Regions from separate parts of the Enterococcus sp. AMC1252 genome, predicted to be linked through region 1. Evidence: predicted binding sites of a transcription regulator. Region 1 holds the regulator's gene; each other region holds the start of a gene.
The links. The regulator CtsR, encoded in region 1, represses protease genes until heat stress. The targets are predictions, from matches to a motif close to TTGGTCAAAAAAGGTCAAANA.
Positions count from the first base shown of each region.

Region 2: AC4BB5_RS04900 (ATP-dependent Clp protease ATP-binding subunit) is a predicted target of CtsR. The motif match lies at 2,551-2,571, and genes of this name have one in related genera.
Region 3: AC4BB5_RS00570 (ATP-dependent Clp protease proteolytic subunit) is a predicted target of CtsR. The motif match lies at 2,772-2,792, and genes of this name have one in related genera.
Region 4: ftsH (ATP-dependent zinc metalloprotease FtsH) is a predicted target of CtsR. The motif match lies at 3,333-3,353, and genes of this name have one in related genera.

Region 1 covers NZ_CM177097.1:3,753,235-3,758,188, forward strand. The annotation lists gene AC4BB5_RS17650 (ATP-dependent Clp protease ATP-binding subunit) at 1-938, opposite strand, end outside; gene AC4BB5_RS17655 (CtsR family transcriptional regulator) at 943-1,410, opposite strand; tRNA gene AC4BB5_RS17660 (tRNA-Pro) at 1,576-1,649, opposite strand; tRNA gene AC4BB5_RS17665 (tRNA-Arg) at 1,734-1,807, opposite strand; tRNA gene AC4BB5_RS17670 (tRNA-Leu) at 1,818-1,903, opposite strand; tRNA gene AC4BB5_RS17675 (tRNA-Gly) at 1,918-1,989, opposite strand; tRNA gene AC4BB5_RS17680 (tRNA-Thr) at 1,998-2,070, opposite strand; tRNA gene AC4BB5_RS17685 (tRNA-Leu) at 2,107-2,188, opposite strand; tRNA gene AC4BB5_RS17690 (tRNA-Lys) at 2,201-2,273, opposite strand; tRNA gene AC4BB5_RS17695 (tRNA-Val) at 2,280-2,352, opposite strand; rRNA gene rrf (5S ribosomal RNA) at 2,367-2,482, opposite strand; rRNA gene AC4BB5_RS17705 (23S ribosomal RNA) at 2,580-4,954, opposite strand, start outside.
Region 2 covers NZ_CM177097.1:1,051,821-1,056,774, reverse strand. The annotation lists gene ptsP (phosphoenolpyruvate--protein phosphotransferase) at 1-1,677, opposite strand, end outside; gene AC4BB5_RS04910 (phosphocarrier protein HPr) at 1,677-1,943, opposite strand; gene ykzS (protein YkzS) at 2,117-2,308, opposite strand; gene AC4BB5_RS04900 (ATP-dependent Clp protease ATP-binding subunit) at 2,641-4,896, shown strand.
Region 3 covers NZ_CM177097.1:113,143-118,096, reverse strand. The annotation lists gene ispE (4-(cytidine 5'-diphospho)-2-C-methyl-D-erythritol kinase) at 1-251, opposite strand, end outside; gene AC4BB5_RS00575 (lytic polysaccharide monooxygenase) at 614-2,134, shown strand; gene AC4BB5_RS00570 (ATP-dependent Clp protease proteolytic subunit) at 2,227-2,676, opposite strand; gene rarD (EamA family transporter RarD) at 2,955-3,857, shown strand; gene AC4BB5_RS00560 (hypothetical protein) at 3,886-4,071, opposite strand; gene AC4BB5_RS00555 (ArsR/SmtB family transcription factor) at 4,367-4,954, shown strand, end outside.
Region 4 covers NZ_CM177097.1:3,304,942-3,309,895, forward strand. The annotation lists gene hslO (Hsp33 family molecular chaperone HslO) at 1-324, opposite strand, end outside; gene AC4BB5_RS15695 (helix-turn-helix transcriptional regulator) at 511-996, opposite strand; gene ftsH (ATP-dependent zinc metalloprotease FtsH) at 1,124-3,286, opposite strand; gene hpt (hypoxanthine phosphoribosyltransferase) at 3,387-3,932, opposite strand; gene tilS (tRNA lysidine(34) synthetase TilS) at 4,079-4,954, opposite strand, start outside.

The DNA.
Region 1 (4,954 bases):
TTTAAAATATTTGATGCATCAATTGCACCTTCTGCACCACCAGCGCCGATCAAAGTATGCAGCTCATCAATAAACAAAATCACTTCGCCATCTTGATAAATTTCATCGATGACTTTTTTCAGACGATCTTCAAATTCACCACGATACTTGGTACCGGCAACTAAAGCACCCATATCTAGCATCATTAAACGTTTTTCCAACATATCTTCTGGAACTTCACCGTTCACGATTTTTTGTGCCAAACCTTCAGCAATTGCTGTTTTACCAACACCAGGTTCCCCAACTAGAACAGGATTATTCTTTGTACGACGACTTAGGATTTGAATCAATCGCCTAACCTCTTGTGAACGTCCAACTACAGGGTCCAGATCATTTTCCCGCGCTAATTTCGTTAAATCACGAGCTAATGAATCCAACGTCGGTGTTCCTTTCGGAGCTGCTTTTTGGGCTTGACTATTCCGGCGTCTCCCTACATTTCCACTCATTTGTGGATCAGTAATACCTATTTTTTTCATTAATAACTGACGCATCTTGGATAAACTTAAACCTAGATTTAATAAAATACGTGAAGCTAATATATCTTCATCTCTCAATAAACCTAGTAAAATGTGTTCAGTTCCTATATTTGGTGCTCCTAAACGCTTTGCTTCATCGCCTGCGTAAGCAAAAATTTGTTTTGCACGAGGAGAATAAGGTAAATAAGCTCCCTTAGGATACCCTTTAACTGTTCCATATCCAGTTAAGTGTTCAATTTCTTCACGGATATCATTTTTATCTGCATTCAACTGGCGTAATGATTTTCCAGCAATTCCATTTGGCTCTAAAACTAATGCCAACAGTAAATGTTCTGAGCCCACAGATTGATGCCTAAAATATTTTGCTTCTTCTTGCGCAATAGCCAACACTGCCTTGGCACTTTCTGTAAATAATTCGTCCATAGTATCATTCCTCCTCGTAACTCAAACGTTCTAAAAATGAATGCATCAATTGAGCACGTAAATAATCTTCATTTGATCCTGCTTTACCTAAAACTTGTTTCCCAAGTACAGATAACATCAGATTTCCTTCTCTTTTGGTAATCACTTCTTCTTCGTACAACTTTTGTACAAAAATCAGTGCATCTTTTTCTGAAAGTCCATTACCCGTAAACTGAGCTATTTGTTTTAATAATTGATCACTGTCAGAAATTTGGACTTTCGCGATTCTAATATAACCGCCGCCGCCACGTTTACTCTCAACAGAATAGCCTCGTTGAATCGTAAAACGTGTGTTAATCACATAATTAATCTGGGAGGGAACACAATTGAATAAATGAGCCATTTCAGCTCTACGAATCTCAATTTTACTGCTTTCTTCAAGAATCTTTTTTAAATATGCTTCTATTAAATCCGAAGTATTTTGATTACTCATCACACTCATCCTTTTCCCTTGACTAATACTGACCTTAATTATACATAACTTCAATCGTTTAATAAAGGAGAATGCCTAATTTGATAAGAAAAAATTAATAGCGCATAACATTTAATTATTAAATTAAGCAAAAAAAAGAACAGAGAAACTACTCTGTTCTTTAAATCGGGAAGACAGGATTCGAACCTGCGACCCCTTGGTCCCAAACCAAGTGCTCTACCAAGCTGAGCTACTTCCCGTAGCTATAATAATAAAAAAAGACTAAACGTTTAAAAGGAACTAATACTCACTACCTTCTAAATCGCAGTCAACCATTTCAACTATGCACCCAAAGGGAGTCGAACCCCTAACCTCTTGATTCGTAGTCAAGCACTCTATCCAGTTGAGCTATGGGTGCTACATTTCTATGCCGAGGACCGGAATCGAACCGGTACGGTGATCACTCACCGCAGGATTTTAAGTCCTGTGCGTCTGCCAGTTCCGCCACCCCGGCGAAAGAACAAGCTAAGCGGAAAACGGGGTTCGAACCCGCGACCCCCACCTTGGCAAGGTGGTGCTCTACCACTGAGCTATTTCCGCAGTCTGGATGCCGGCTAAAGGATTTGAACCCTCGACCCTCTGATTACAAATCAGATGCTCTACCAACTGAGCTAAGCCGGCGTTATCATCGCCTAGTTTTGAAAACGAGACTAAAAATGCGGGTGAAGGGACTTGAACCCCCACGCCGTAAGGCGCTAGATCCTAAATCTAGTGCGTCTGCCAATTCCGCCACACCCGCAAAATATTCCTATGAGCCGTGCAGGGCTCGAACCTGCGACCCTCTGATTAAAAGTCAGATGCTCTACCAACTGAGCTAACGGCTCAAAAAATGGAGGTTGACGGGATCGAACCGCCGACCCCCTGCTTGTAAGGCAGGTGCTCTCCCAGCTGAGCTAAACCTCCAAGACAACACTTTAGCGTGGCGACGTCCTACTCTCACAAAGGGAAACCCTTCACTACAATCGGCGCTAAGAAGCTTAACTTCTGTGTTCGGCATGGGAACAGGTGTATCCTTCTCGCTATCGCCACCACACTGGGTGTTGTTGCTATTCAATTGAGTGATTATTCACTCAAAACTGGATTGAAGTAAGGTAATCAAACAGTCCGAAAAACTTTTTTATTTCGTTTCTTTGGTTAAGTCCTCGACCGATTAGTATTGGTCCGCTCCGTACATCACTGCACTTCCACTTCCAACCTATCTACCTCATCATCTCTGAGGGGTCTTACTTTCTTAAAGAAATGGGAAATCTCATCTTGAGGTGGGCTTCACACTTAGATGCTTTCAGCGTTTATCCCTTCCCTACATAGCTACCCAGCAATGCCCTTGGCAGAACAACTGGTACACCAGCGGTAAGTCCATCCCGGTCCTCTCGTACTAAGGACAGCTCCTCTCAAATTTCCAACGCCCGCGACGGATAGGGACCGAACTGTCTCACGACGTTCTGAACCCAGCTCGCGTGCCGCTTTAATGGGCGAACAGCCCAACCCTTGGGACCGACTACAGCCCCAGGATGCGACGAGCCGACATCGAGGTGCCAAACCTCCCCGTCGATGTGGACTCTTGGGGGAGATAAGCCTGTTATCCCCAGGGTAGCTTTTATCCGTTGAGCGATGGCCCTTCCATGCGGAACCACCGGATCACTAAGCCCGACTTTCGTCCCTGCTCGACTTGTAAGTCTCGCAGTCAAGCTCCCTTCTGCCTTTACACTCTGCGAATGATTTCCAACCATTCTGAGGGAACCTTTGGGCGCCTCCGTTACTCTTTAGGAGGCGACCGCCCCAGTCAAACTGCCCACCTGACACTGTCTCCCACCACGATAAGTGGTGCGGGTTAGAGGGTTCATAACACAAGGGTAGTATCCCACCAGCGCCTCCACCGAAACTAGCGTTCCGGGTTCATCGGCTCCTACCTATCCTGTACATGTGGTACAAACACTCAATATCAAGCTACAGTAAAGCTCCATGGGGTCTTTCCGTCCTGTCGCGGGTAACCTGCATCTTCACAGGTACTAAAATTTCACCGAGTCTCTCGTTGAGACAGTGCCCAAATCGTTACGCCTTTCGTGCGGGTCGGAACTTACCCGACAAGGAATTTCGCTACCTTAGGACCGTTATAGTTACGGCCGCCGTTTACTGGGGCTTCAATTCTGAGCTTCGCCGAAGCTAACCCATCCTCTTAACCTTCCAGCACCGGGCAGGCGTCAGCCCCTATACTTCATCTTTCGATTTTGCAGAGACCTGTGTTTTTGATAAACAGTCGCTTGGGCCTATTCACTGCGGCTGACCGAAGTCAGCACCCCTTCTCCCGAAGTTACGGGGTCATTTTGCCGAGTTCCTTAACGAGAGTTCGCTCGCTCACCTTAGGATACTCTCCTCGACTACCTGTGTCGGTTTACGGTACGGGCAGTTGTTTTCTCACTAGAAGCTTTTCTTGACAGTGTGACATCAGGAACTTCGGTACTATTATTTCCCTCCCCATCACAGCTTGTCCGTATAGAGTAAAGCATTTGACTCTACTCAAGACTTACTGCTTGGACATGCACTTCCAGTCGCATGCATTCCTTAGCCTCCTGCGTCCCTCCATTGCTCAAACAAAAACAACTGGTACAGGAATATCAACCTGTTGTCCATCGCCTACGCCTATCGGCCTCGGCTTAGGTCCCGACTAACCCTGGGCGGACGAGCCTTCCCCAGGAAACCTTAGTCATACGGTGGACGGGATTCTCACCCGTCTTTCGCTACTCATACCGGCATTCTCACTTCTAAGCGCTCCAGCCGTCCTCACGATCGACCTTCAACGCCCTTAGAACGCTCTCCTACCATCACACCAGAGGTGTGATCCACAGCTTCGGTAATATGTTTAGCCCCGGTACATTTTCGGCGCAGGGTCACTCGACTAGTGAGCTATTACGCACTCTTTAAATGATGGCTGCTTCTGAGCCAACATCCTAGTTGTCTGTGCAACCCCACATCCTTTTCCACTTAACATATATTTTGGGACCTTAGCTGGTGGTCTGGGCTGTTTCCCTTTCGACTACGGATCTTATCACTCGCAGTCTGACTGCCGAATATGAATGAATGGCATTCGGAGTTTATCTGAATTCGGTAACCCGAGATGGGCCCCTAGTCCAAACAGTGCTCTACCTCCATCATTCTTAACTTCGACGCTAGCCCTAAAGCTATTTCGGAGAGAACCAGCTATCTCCAAGTTCGTTTGGAATTTCTCCGCTACCCACAGCTCATCCCCGCACTTTTCAACGTACGTGGGTTCGGTCCTCCAGTGCGTTTTACCACACCTTCAACCTGGCCATGGGTAGATCACATGGTTTCGGGTCTACGACTACATACTCATTCGCCCTATTCAGACTCGCTTTCGCTGCGGCTCCGGCTCTTCACCTTAACCTCGCATGCAATCGTAACTCGCCGGTTCATTCTACAAAAGGCACGCCATTACCCATTAACGGGCTTTGACTTGTTGTAGGCACACGGTTTCAGGATCTATTTC
Region 2 (4,954 bases), 1.1 Mb from region 1:
GTCATTCAACGCACGATTCGCAAGTTCAGCCATTTCTTTAGTATCTAGACGTTTCATCAAGCTACGAGTTTGAAGAATAGATGTGGCACTCATTGAGAACTCATCTAAGCCCATTCCTACCAATAATGGTACAGCCATTTGATCGCCACCCATTTCGCCACACATACCAGTCCATTTACCTTCAGCATGAGATGCGTCAATCACGTTTTTGATCAAACGTAGAATTGATGGGTTATAAGGTTGGTATAGGTAAGAAACGCGTTCGTTCATACGGTCTGCTGCCATTGTGTATTGAATCAAGTCATTTGTTCCAATACTGAAGAAATCAACTTCTTTGGCGAATTTGTCAGCAATTACAGCAGCTGCAGGAATTTCGATCATGATGCCGACTTGAATCGTATCAGAAACTTTTGTTCCTTCAGAAACTAATTTTGCTTTTTCTTCTTCAAAGATTTTCTTCGCTGCTCTGAATTCTTTTAACGTTGCAACCATCGGGAACATGATACGTAAGTTACCGTGAACAGAAGCACGTAATAAAGCGCGCATTTGTGTACGGAACATTTCGTCGCCACGTTCTGATAAGCTGATACGTAATGCACGGTAACCTAAGAATGGGTTCATTTCATGCGGTAATTGAAGATAAGGTAATTCTTTATCTCCTCCGATATCCATTGTACGAACCACGACAGGTTTGCCGTTCATCCCTTCAAGAACTGCTGTGTAAGCTGTATACTGTTCATCTTCTGTTGGAAAATCTGGAGAATCCATATAAAGGAATTCTGTACGATATAAACCAACAGCTTCAGCACCATTGTTGTGTACTCCTTCTAAATCTTTAGGAGTACCAATGTTAGCAGCTAACTCAATATGTTTACCATCAGCAGTAACTGTTTCAGCATGTTTTAGTTTTTCCCATTCAACTTTAAGGTCAGCATATGCTTTTCCTTTTGCTTCAAAATCAGATTTTTCAGCATCAGTTGGGTGGATGATGACATCGCCATCGATCCCATTAACAGCTAAGATGTCGCCTTCTTTCACTTTAGCAGTGATTTCTTTTGTTCCTACAATTGCAGGAATTTCAAGAGAACGAGCCATGATAGCTGAATGTGATGTGCGTCCGCCAATATCCGTTACGAATGCTTTCACATACGTACGATCTAATTGAGCAGTATCACTTGGTGTTAAGTCATGGGCAACCACGACTACTTCTTCGTTGATCATTGAAGGATTTGGAAGAGTAACACCTAATAAGTGGGCTAAAATACGTTTTGCAACGTCACGAATATCTGCTGCACGTTCTTGCATGTAAGCATTATCATCCATTGCTTCGAACATACCGATATACATATCAGTCACTTCTTTTAACGCAGATTCAGCATTTACTTTGTTATCTTGAATGTTTTGTTTGATTTGACCGATCATTTCCGGATCAGATAAAACCATTAAATGAGCATCAAATACTTGAGCTTCTTCTTCACCAAGGCTTTGCGCTGCTTTTTCTCTGATTGCTTGCAACTCAGTCGTAGATTTTGCTAAAGCATCATCTAAACGGCTTTCTTCAGCAGATGTATCATCTACAGATTTTTTATCGAAAGACAAATCAGGTTGAACTAACAGGTAAGCTTTAGCAATAGCAACACCATCACTTGCGGCAATTCCTTTTAGCATTTCAGACATTATTCTGACAATCCTTCTTTTTTCATAGTGTCTACGATTGCTGCTAATGCATCAGCTTCGTCAACACCGTCAACTGAGATAGTTACGTCTGAACCTTGGCCAACGCCTAGAGACATAACGCCCATGATTGATTTAAGGTTAACAGATTTACCTTTGTATTCTAAGTTAATATCTGAGTTGAATTTACTTGCAGTTTGCACTAATAATGTAGCTGGACGAGCGTGAATCCCTGTTTCTGCTACGATGTGAAAATCTTTCTTTTCCATATGAATCGGTCTCCTTCGTAAGTAAAATAATTTTTTATGTTAGGGTTTTCCTTTCCAGATACGTTTCAAGTGAAACTAGAATCTAGATAATACCCTTTCAATTTTTAAGATTACCATTTTTTGTGAGTAGTTACAACACTTTTCATCTATTTTTTATAGATTGAAAAGATCATTTAATTTTCTTCTTTCATATAACGATATATAATTCGTCCATTTAATCCAGCTTCCCCGACAATTGACATTCGATCTGGCAAATTCTTCCAAACATCTCTAAAGGTCGGAAAATCTTTCGGTTCTATGATTAGTTCAGAAATACCTCCTTCTTTCAAGGCATTGATTTGTTCTTCAAATGGATTTTCATGCATCGATTAATCACAGCTTTCCCTTTTATTTTTGGACTGAAGATATTGTATGACAAAAATAGATATTTGTCTAAACTATTCCTATAACTTATATAAATAAAACTTAATAAGTTTATAAAAACAGAATAAAGTCTACTAACTAAATAAATCAGGTATGATATTACTATGATTTTAACCCTTATTTACTAAATCAATTCAAAGTTCAATTGCTTGATTCTTGCTAAAAAAATGCTATAATATCTTCAAAGGTCAAAAATGGTCAGCGAACTATTTGACTTTATAACAATGACTTTGATACATGATTAGTCTTATTATGAAAGGACGTGTTTTATCCTATGATCTGTCAAAATTGTCAACAAAATCCAGCAACGATTCATTTATATGCAAATGTTAATGGTCAAAGAAAACAATTGGACTATTGCCAAAGTTGCTATCAAAAATTAAAAGCACAAGCAAATGATACTCAACCAACAATGTCCCAACAAGATCCATTCGGCTTTGGAAGTTTAGATGATTTATATCGCTCATTATCTCGTCAAATGCAAGAACAACAAGGGAATCCTAATGGTCAAACACCCCCTACTCAATTTGGTGATGGGAATGGTTTTAATGGCGGTCAACCGCCACGAGGAGCCGCAGGTCAAGCTAATGGCTTACTAGGTGAATATGGCATCAATATTACGCAAGCCGCTAGAAATGGTGATGTTGATCCTGTTGTCGGTCGTGACGATGAAATCAAACGTGTGATTGAAATTTTAAATCGTCGTACTAAAAATAACCCAGTCTTAATTGGTGAACCTGGTGTTGGTAAAACAGCGGTTGTCGAAGGTTTAGCCCAAAAAATCGTAGATGGTGATGTACCACAAAAATTATTGGATAAAGAAGTCATTCGTTTAGATGTGGTTTCATTAGTTCAAGGTACAGGCATTCGGGGGCAGTTTGAAGAACGGATGCAAAAACTGATTGAAGAAATCAAACAAGCAGAAAACATCATCTTATTCATCGATGAAGTCCACGAAATCGTTGGGGCAGGCGCGGCTGGTGATGGCAACATGGATGCAGGTAATATTTTGAAACCAGCGCTTGCTCGTGGTGAGCTGCAAATGGTTGGGGCAACAACTTTAAATGAATACCGCATCATTGAGAAAGATGCCGCCTTAGAACGCCGGATGCAACCTGTACGTGTAGATGAACCCACTGTGGATGAAACAATTGCCATACTTAAAGGCCTTCAAAAACGCTATGAAGACTATCATCATGTAAAATATACAGATGAAGCAATCAAAGCGGCTGCAACTTTATCAAATCGTTACATTCAAGACCGTTTCTTACCTGATAAAGCAATCGATTTATTAGATGAATCTGGCTCTAAAATGAATTTGACGATACAGATCGTTGATCCTAAAACAATCGAAAAGAAATTAGCAGATGCTGAACAACAAAAACAACAAGCTTCAGCAGAAGAAGATTTTGAAAAAGCGGCTTACTACCGTGACCAAATCAACAAATTACAAACAATGAAAGACAAACAGATCAGTGATGAAGAAACGCCTGTGATCGATGAAAAAAATATTGAAGCAATTGTCGAACAAAAAACAGGTATCCCTGTTGGGGATTTAAAAGAAAAAGAACAAACACAGTTGAAAAACTTAGCTGTCGATTTAAAAACTCATGTTGTTGGACAAGACGATGCCGTTGATAAAGTATCAAAAGCAATCCGTCGTAACCGCGTAGGTTTGGGCAAACAAAATCGCCCAATCGGCTCCTTCTTATTTGTTGGACCAACAGGTGTTGGTAAGACAGAATTGGCGAAACAATTAGCTTATGAATTGTTTGGTTCAGAAGAGTCTATGATTCGTTTTGACATGAGTGAATATATGGAAAAACATAGTGTCTCTAAATTGATAGGTTCACCTCCAGGCTATGTCGGCTATGATGAAGCAGGACAACTTACTGAAAAAGTCCGCCGTAATCCATATAGTTTGATTTTATTAGATGAAATTGAAAAAGCACATCCAGATGTGTTGCATATGTTTCTACAAATTTTAGATGATGGACGTCTAACTGATGCCCAAGGCAGAACAGTTAGTTTCAAAGATACAATCATTATCATGACAAGTAATGCTGGAACCGGTAATGTAGAAGCAAATGTTGGTTTTGGTGCAGCTCGTGATGGTTTAACTAAATCTGTTTTAGGACAATTAAATAATTTCTTCACTCCTGAATTCTTGAACCGTTTTGATGGAATCATTGAATTTAAAGCTTTGAGTAAAGAAAACTTGATGAACATCGTTAGCTTGATGCTAGATGAAGTAAACGGCTTACTAGATCATCAAAAAATCCATATTGAAGTATCAACTGATGTCAAAGAAAAGTTAGTTGATTTGGGCTATGATCCTTCAATGGGTGCCCGTCCATTACGTCGGACCATTCAAGAACAAATAGAAGATGGGATTGCTGAATTTTTCTTGGATCATCCAGAAGAACATCAATTGATTGCCAAACTAGATGATGATGGAAAAATCATTGTTGCTGGACAGGAAGTAACGGATTCTAACGAAATCACAACTGAGGAAACCGAAGAAGAATAAAAAAGTGAAGTCAATCAGGCAAACTGATTGACTTTTTTTTGTTTTTTAAGACAAATTT
Region 3 (4,954 bases), 200 kb from region 1:
CCTTGCGTAATATCAAATGTATTCTTCAGCAATTCCGCTGCTTGATACACATGATTTCTTCTATCTACAGGTAAAAAGGAGCTGTCTGTTTCAATTACTACTTCATCTTTCGGCAATAACTCAAAGGTCAGCCGATCTGCTAAATCTACACTAGCCATGATCATCTCTAATTCATGATAACCATCCTGTCGTTTATAGAGAGCATCCAACCCCAAATTGATTTTTGCGGGCGCTTTTTCTATGATTTCCATTCTTTTCACCTATCTAATCCCAATACCTGACCAACTTCACAATCTTTTAAATTCTAACATATGTTGTTGAATAAGTATAGATTATATAAAAAACAGCACAATTTTTCATATAATTTAGGAGACCCGAAATTAGTCATTTTAGGAAAGGTTTTTGGATAAAAATGAGCTCTATTTTTAATCTGACTATAAAAAAACAAGCGTTATTCAAATGTACTTTTATGAGGGAACGGTATTTTTACTTAATATACAGAAAAATAATGACATTTTTGAACAAATGAATCTAAAAATTCGCGTTATAATCTTTTTATTCTCATGACGGTGAGAATAAAATATAAACTATTTGATTAATAGGAGGAATAAGTATGAAAAAAAATGTTTTAGGTGTTACCTTAGCTGCATCGATCATTCTGAGTGGATTAGGAATTTTCACTTCTCAAGATGCATCAGCTCATGGTTATATCTCAAATCCACCTTCAAGAGCTTATTACGGAGTACTTGAAAAAAACACGATTGGGTATCAAGCAGCACAACAAAAATATGGTGCAGTTATAAATGAACCGCAAAGCTTAGAAACTGGAAAAGGTTTTTCAAAAGATTTTGGTGTCAACTTATTTCCATGGGAAACAGGTGCCTCAGGAAATGGCCCTGCTGATGGAAAAATTGTTTCTGCAAATGATGCACTGGGCAGCCAGCTTAGCGTTCAAAAAGATAATTATTGGAAGATGAATGACATAAATCCTGGTAAATTAAACATTACCTGGCATTATACGGCAACTCACGCAACAAGCCGTTGGACTTATTACATCACAAAAAATGGCTGGAATCCAAATAGCCCTATTAAACGTAGTGATCTTCAGCTGATTTCAAATGTCCCATTTACTGGAGCACAAGCAAATACTAATTTAACACATACTGTGGATATTCCAGCAGACCACAAAGGATACCATGTTATTTTAGGTGTTTGGGATGTCAGCAACACGGGGGCTGCTTTCTATCAAGCAGTTGATGTGAATATCAAAAACGGAGCTGAAACAACACCTCCGAAACCTGAAAAAGCACCTACTATTCCAACAAATGTGGCAGCAGCTGACATAACAACGACATCTACAAAATTAACATGGACAAAAGTAGACAACGCGCAAGAATATAATGTTTATAGAAACAATAATAAAATCGCTACTACCTCAGCAAATATGATTACTGACGAACAGCTAAAAGAAAATACAACCTACACTTACCAAGTTGAAGCAGTAGGTACAACTGGACTTTTATCTGAAAAATCTAGTCCAGTAACTGTACTAACTAAATCTGCTGAACAAAAAGATACTCAGAATCCAACAGCACCTACAGGTATTCACTCGATGGAAACAACGACATCATCTGTCGACTTAATGTGGACCAAATCTGATCACTTTTTAGGTGTCAAAAATTACGAAGTGTTCCGTGACGGCAAAAAAATCATAACTACTGGTGATACACATTTCAAAGATACAGGACTAAAAGCTGATACAACTTATAACTATACAGTTAAAGCGTATAGTCTAGGCGGAAATGCTTCAGAACTTAGTAAAGCATTCACTGTTAAAACAAAAAAAGAAGAAGTTATATCTGAAAATACAACTTGGGAGAAAACAAAAGTTTACAATTCAGGTGATGTTGTTTTATACAATGGGTTAAAATATCAAGCAAAATGGTGGACTCAAAATGAGAAACCTGAAGAATCAGATGCTTGGAAAGCACTATTTACTAACGCTGTAGAGTGGAATTCTAAAAAAGCTTATACTGCAGGTGAGCGTGTTACCTTTAAAGGCAAAACATACAAAGCAAAATGGTGGACCAAAGGAACCCAACCATCAACTTCCAATGTTTGGGAATTAGTTTAATAAAGCGATTCAAAATTCTATGACTAAAAAAGCTGAGCTAAAAGTGTATACACTTTTAGCTCAGCTTTTAACTATCTTAATGGTATAGATAGTTAAACAATTTCACTTCTATTTTTGATAATCTTATTCACAATGCCATATTCAAGCGCTTCTTCAGCACTCAGCCAATAATCTCTTGCTGTATCATTTTTTACTTGTTCGATATCTTTACCCGTTTCTTTAGCAATCAATTGATTGATTTTTTCTCTTGTCCGGATAATTTCTTTCGCTGTGATTTCCATGTCACTCGATTGGCCTTGTGCGCCACCTGATGGTTCATGGATCATAAAGCGAGTATTCGGTAAACAGTAACGACGCTCTTTTTCACTGGATAAGTAGATAAGTGCTCCTGCGCTGACGACCCAACCAGAACCAATAATATTCACTTTAGGTTCAATAAAATTGATCATATCAAATATTAAATAGCCAGAATCAACATGCCCTCCATTACTACTTATAAACAAATTGATTGGTTCATTATTAATTGATTCTAGTAACAGCATTGTGTACATACTTCTTTTGCCATTTGTTCGTTGATTTCACTTGAAATGATGATCGTTCTAGTACCCATCATTTTTTCAGTTACTAAATCTGGTTGATTTTGTCCTTGTTTGACCTTTTCTTATTCACCCATTATATAGCCTCTTTTTCAAGTCACGATACATCTTACGCTTACGACAGTTCTTGGGTCACTTATACATAAAATTTTATATCGATGAGCATGGATTTATTTTTCCACTATAGTTAATGATGTACTAAACGATTAATATGGAGGGAAAATATGAAAACAACAAACAGCGGTACTTTGAGTGGTATTTTAGCATACATTATCTGGGGAATCCTCCCTTTGTATTGGAAAATGGTAAAAAATGTTGATTCTAAAGAGCTTCTCGCTTATCGAATCATCTTCTCCTGTATCCTTCTCATTGGATCAATACTAATACTGGGGAAGAGCAAAGAAGTCATTCAAGAAACGAAAACCCTATTTAAAAGTAAAAGCAAGCTCGCTTATCTACTTTTGGGGGTTGGTTTGATTTCAGTTAACTGGTTACTATTCATTACAACTGTAAATTCTGGCAATACTCTAGATGCCAGTTTAGGCTACTATATCAACCCAATTCTTAGCGTGACTCTAGGCATCTATCTATTAAAAGAAAAAGCCACAAACTTTACTTTGATTGCGGCTGGATTTGGTACGATAGGCGTTATCATATTGTCAATTTACGCAGGCAGCGTCCCACTAAATGCATTATTGATTGCTGGAACTTTTAGTTTTTACGGACTAACAAAGAAAAAAACAACGATTTCCTCACTAACTAGTTTATTTTGGGAGACACTGTTACTTAGTCCATTCGCTTTATATTATTTGTATTTTTACTCAGAAAAAAGTTATTTTATTTACCCTTTTTCCGAACAACTTTTATTGATAATGTCTGGATTATTGACTGTAATTCCGCTATTTCTTTTCTCGATTGCAAATAAAAATAGTCACTTTATCACATTAGGATTTATTCAGTATATCGGACCTTCAATCATGTTATTTCTAGCAGTCTTTATTTTTGGAGAGCAATTTTTACCTATTCAGCTTTTAGGATTTGCCTTTATCTGGATCGGTATCGGAATTTATTTATGGTCTTCTATGAATCGATGGCGCAAAAACGCTCTTCAAAATAAAACAATCTAAAGAGAGCTTCTATCACACAAGTGTTAGGTTATTCAAGAAATTCTTGAAATCTAAAATTTTTGCCCAAATGCTTATCTGTTGTTGTATATTCCCTAAATTTATAAATAAGAGGATGCCACTTTCCCACATCTATATGGGTTTCGTCTGATAAAATGGCTTCTGGCACATAAATTGCTTTTACTTTTGTTTCAATGATGGCATAATTTTTTCGCACATACCCTCAGTAACATAAGTTTCTATTTGAATGAAACATTCTGCAATGTTTAAAGTCGGCTCACTGCCAATCGTTAAGATGAACTGATCGGCGTTATATCATCATGACTAGTCTCTTTGTTTTTGGTCGTCATTAAAACTACAGGAAAACCATAATAAAACGAATTTTTGTCGAGCTGTTTATACATACTTGTCACCTCTTCTTGTAAGATGTAAATAGTATATAATAGGAATGGATCGATCTATATCGAAATAAATAGCAAAAGTTTTTATAACTTTAATAGAGGAGGATAATAATGCATGGATTTCCTGATATCAGCCAAATCACAAAAATGTTAAGTGATGAATCACGTATTCAAATCGTTACTATTTTAATGGATAAACGCTATCATACAGTTCATGAGCTAGCCGAATTGGTTCATATCAAAGATCATACAGCCTCTTATCATTTAAAAAAAATGTCTGAACTAGGTTGGGTTGTTTCTTATAAACAAGGACGGCATGTCTATTATTGTTTGTCTAATGACGAGATTGCTGAATTGATGGAACAGCTAATGAATCTTAGTCCGATAAAACCAATTGCTTCTTACAATAAGAGCTCAGAATATAAACAGCTAAAAGCTGGGCGAAGTTGTTATAATCATCTTGCTGGTGAATTGGGCGTCCAATTTTTTGATCAGCTGTGCCTGATGCAGTTTCTTATTTTAGAAAATGACCAGCTATCTCTTACTCGTTCAGGAGAAGTATTTTTTGCTGAATTGGCTATTAATGTACACGATTTAAAAAGGAAACCTGGGGTATTCGTTAAACCCTGTCTTGATTGGACAGAACGAAGATTTCATTTAGCGGGAAACTTGGGAGCGGCATTTTTTTATGAATGCATT
Region 4 (4,954 bases), 450 kb from region 1:
GCGAACATCGATTTTTCCACTTTCATTCAATGTTAAACTGACATGAGGATTTTTTATGTATCCTTTAGTATTACCACTACCGTCACTATCAACCACAATCCCTCCTGCCGGTCCATTACCTTGGACTTTTACAGTTAGTTTGTCATCACCTTTTAATGTAGCACCTAATAATAACGCACCAACCATCGTTCTACCTAATGCTGCAGTTGATGAACTCCATGTGTCATGTCGTTTTTGTGCTTCTGATATTGTATTGGTTGCGCAAACTGCATAAGCGCGAATCGATCCTTCATAACATAATGCTTTGACTAAGTAATCTTCCATTTTTATTTTCCTCTTCTCGCTTGCTACTTTTTCTGACTCATTATCAGATAATACTAGGATTTAGCTATTTTTTCAACTAAATAATTTTAAGTTAGTGAAAAAAGCAAGTTGCACCTAGTATTTAGAATTAGTAGGTACAGCTTACTTTTTTCAGAGTAATAGACAATCGACAACGAACCGTATTTTTTATTTATCGCCCGTTTGATACGTAGGAAAGTATGCTCTTAAACCCAAATATAATACGACCGTACAAACCAATACTACATAAAAGGCTTTGACTGTCAGTGAGTACATATAGATGGAATACAAGCAACTAGCTAATGGAATCCCGATATATTGCACCACTGGGGTCTTCCAATTTTTCCTGACCGTGATCCAAATTATACGCAATGGTAAAAATAGAATACCGAAAAATATTAGACTTAAAATTATACTAAATCCTTTTTTCATATGATACATATTTCTCTCCCCCTTTTCTTCCTCCTCTGTGATGTGATACCACTCAAACTGCAGGACATTTTCTACTAAACGCAATGAGATCTGGTCCGGCTGACTTTTTCCCAGTTCCCACTTTGAGATTGTTTGGCGCGTGACATACACTCTGTCAGCCAACTGTTGTTGGGTCAACCCTCGCTCAATTCTTTTCTCACGCATCATTTCGCCTAAAGTCACTTTACTCTCTCCTTTAAATTTAGTCTTTACTCCTCCTAAAATACAGCAATGCTTTGCGTTGCGCACGCAACTAGTAAAAAAATCTCTGTCAAACCCACTAAATGAGTTTAACAGAGATTTCATATTTCTATTTGTAACGATCGTCAAAGTTATTACGGTCATATTCAGAATCATTTTTGCGTTCATCATCAGATTTAACTTCTGATTGAACTTTTTCTTCTGTTTTTTCGCTATCCGCTTTTACTTCTTCCGCTTCGTCATGTAGTTCTTTTTTTGCTTCTTCAAAGTCTTGTTTTTCTTCAGCTTGTCTTTGCGCATCTTTTTCTTCTAATGCACGTTTTGCTTCTTCAAACGTTTGTGCTTTTTCACTAGGGAATTGGCTATCAATAACGTCTTGAGGCATAACGCCTTCTTCGAACAATGACTTGATACTGCGAGCATCCAATGTTTCGTACTCTAATAGTTTTTCAGCAATCAGTTTGTGTTGTGCACGGTGTGACTCGATGATTTCACGTGCCTTATCGTGCGCTTCCATCAAGATACGACGTACTTCTTGATCGATTTCAAAAGCAACTTGTTCTGAATAAGCTTTTGTTTGACCATAGTCACGTCCAACGAAGACTTGGTGGTTTCCTTCGTATTGAACAGGACCTAATTTGTCGCTCATTCCATATTCTGTTACCATGCTACGAGCAATGCCCGTTGCTTGTTCAAAGTCATTAGATGCACCTGTTGATTGAACATCGAAAATAATTTCTTCCGCTGTACGTCCACCAAGTAATCCGACGATTTGTTCAAACATGTCTTCTTTAGTCATTAAGAATTGATCTTCTTTTGGTAAAGCGATCATGTAACCACCAGCACGTCCACGAGGGATAATCGTTACTTTATGAACGATACGAGCACGGCTTAATACTAACCCAACAATTGTATGTCCAGCTTCATGGTAAGCAACCATTTCGCGTTCTTTTTTGTTGATGACACGATCTTTTTTCGCAGGTCCTGCAATTACGCGATCTTCTGCTTCATCCACATCGGATGCATCGATTTTCTTTTTATTACGACGAGCAGCAACTAGCGCCGCTTCGTTCAATACGTTTTCTAAATCAGCACCAGCAAAACCTGGTGTTTGTTGTGCTACGACTTTTAAATCAACATCGTCAGCCAACGGTTTGTTACGAGCATGAACTTTAAGGATCGCTTCACGACCTTTTACATCAGGACGACCAACTAAAATTTGACGGTCAAAACGGCCTGGACGTAATAACGCTGGATCTAACACATCTGAACGGTTTGTTGCAGCCACGACGATAACGCCTTCGTTCCCATCAAACCCATCCATTTCAACAAGCAATTGGTTTAAGGTTTGTTCACGTTCATCGTGTCCGCCACCCATACCAGCACCACGTTGACGACCAACTGCATCGATCTCATCGATGAAGATGATTGCTGGTGCATTTTTCTTCGCTGTTTCAAATAGATCACGGACACGGCTTGCACCGACACCGACAAACATCTCAACAAAGTCTGAACCTGAGATAGAGTAGAACGGCACGCCTGCTTCACCGGCAACGGCTTTAGCAAGTAATGTTTTACCAGTCCCTGGAGGTCCCTCTAACAGAACACCAGCTGGAATACGAGCACCTAACTCAACAAATCGGCGAGGATCTTTTAAGAACTCAACCACTTCTACTAGTTCTTGTTTTTCTTCTTCGGCTCCTGCTACATCAGAGAAGCGTACACGGTTTGCTTTTTTGTCTGCTTCTTTGGCTTTTGATTTGCCAAAGTTCATAACACGACCGCCACCGCCGCCACCGCCGCCTTGTTGTCCCATCATCATATAGAATAAGAAGATGAACAATACGATCGGTAAGAAACTAAATAAGATAGAAAGCCAAGCACCGCTTGATGATTGTTCTTTCACTGTAAGTTTGACATTATTGTCTTTGGCCATATCTTGGATACCTGATAATGTAATATCACTAGGCAAGACAATCGTGGTAAATGCTTTTGTAGAAACTTCTGTTGACCCCCATAAAGAAAGACCACCAGTGTTTTTGATTTCTTGTTTTTCTTTATACTGACCTGTGATTTTATACACACCATTAGTTGGTTGGATTGTCAGTTCTTTCACTTTACCTTCTTCTAACTGAGTGCTGAAGGTTGAGTATTCGATATCTGGTGACTGGGGATTGTTATTTCCAAAGATGAAATAAACAACCATGACCATCGCCAAAATCAGTAATACATAATAAAGGCCATTTTTCATGCCGTTATTCTTTTTATTCATGCCTGTCCTCCTTTGATTACTGCGCGTAATTTAATTTTACGGTTTATTTTTTATCAATTCTGACCATTCCATTGTAACATAACTAAATCCAAGAGAGATATTAATTTGATTCGTAGATTTCAGGCTTCAATACACCTACATAAGGAAGATTTCGGTAAGCTTCTGCGTAGTCTAAACCGTATCCTACAACGAATTCATTTGGTACATCGAAACCAACATAGTCTGCAACAATATCAACTACACGACCTTCTGGTTTATCTAACAACGTGACAATTTTCACAGAAGCTGCTTTTCTGTATTTAAAAAGATCAACGAGATAAGCCAACGTGCGCCCGCTATCGATGATATCTTCTACGATCAAGATATCACGTCCTTCAACATTTGTATCCAAATCTTTAATGATCTTCACTTCACCCGATGATACTGTTGCATTTCCATAACTAGACACAGCCATAAAATCCATTTCTAAATGAGTATCAATGCAACGTGTGATATCCGCCATGAACGGTACTGCACCTTTCAAAATGCCGATCACTAAAGGATTTTTATCCTTATAATCTTCTGTTAGTTGTTTTCCAAGTTCAACTGATTTTTCAAGAATTTGTTCTTTCGTGATCAAAACTTGTTTAATATCGTTCTCTAACATATTGCTCTCCTTTTTCCTTTAAGGTCCGATGTCCCTTGCTTCTATGCGAATAAATTCGCAAGAGCAACGGCTCTCCTTCTCCTTTGAGGTTTTTAGTTATTATTTTATGTTATTTTGCTTCTTTGAATAAAAGTAATTTTTGCTCTTTACTCTTTTATTTTATAAAGGAGCCTGTAGAGTATTTTATCAGTTTCTTTAGGAATACTCAAATATGAATTTACAATTCTTGGAACCCAAATAATCTCGTCTTCCGCAGAAAGAACAACCCACGCTTGTTCCCTAATTGAATTAGGTATTTTCCCATCAATAAAAAAACGATTTAACCTCTTGTTCAAGCTGGGGGTAAGCAAAATTCTATCTCCATTTTGACGATGACGAATCGTTAATGGCAACGTCATCTGTCCACTTACAAGCAAAGAAAACTCTGACCAATCTCTTACTGTTTCTGGCAGTTCAAGATTCTCTTGTACTTTTTCTAGACCCAACCATTCATTATCAGAAAGAAAAACATGGTCATTTACATCTAAATAAAAGGTTTTTGCCTCATAAGATGATTGTCTTTTTTTCAAATGAAACTGATTATATTCTTTAACAACTTGCCAACCTTGCGCAATATCCATGGATAGCTGAGGAGTTGATTGATCAATCATATTTAGTAATTGTTTAATCTGCAACTGACTGATTGCTACGCCTTCTGGTATTATTGTTCGCTGAAATAGGTTCATCAAGAAAAAGGTTTGTACGCTTCTTTCTTCTTGTTTCAACTCAGATAATTGAATTCTCCAGCCTTCTGTTGTTTTTTCCACCCATCGATTATATTTCGGCTCTAGAACTGACTGAATAAGTTCATCAGCTAAGGTGATCTGCTCGCTAAAACCCGCCATATGTTCCAAAAACTTTGGGTTTTCTTTTTTTAAAAGTGGAATAACTTGATGCCTCACACGATTTCGCATATAAGCATCACTCTGATTAGTATAATCATCAAAATACACAATTTCTAATTGTTCAGCAAACTTTTCCAA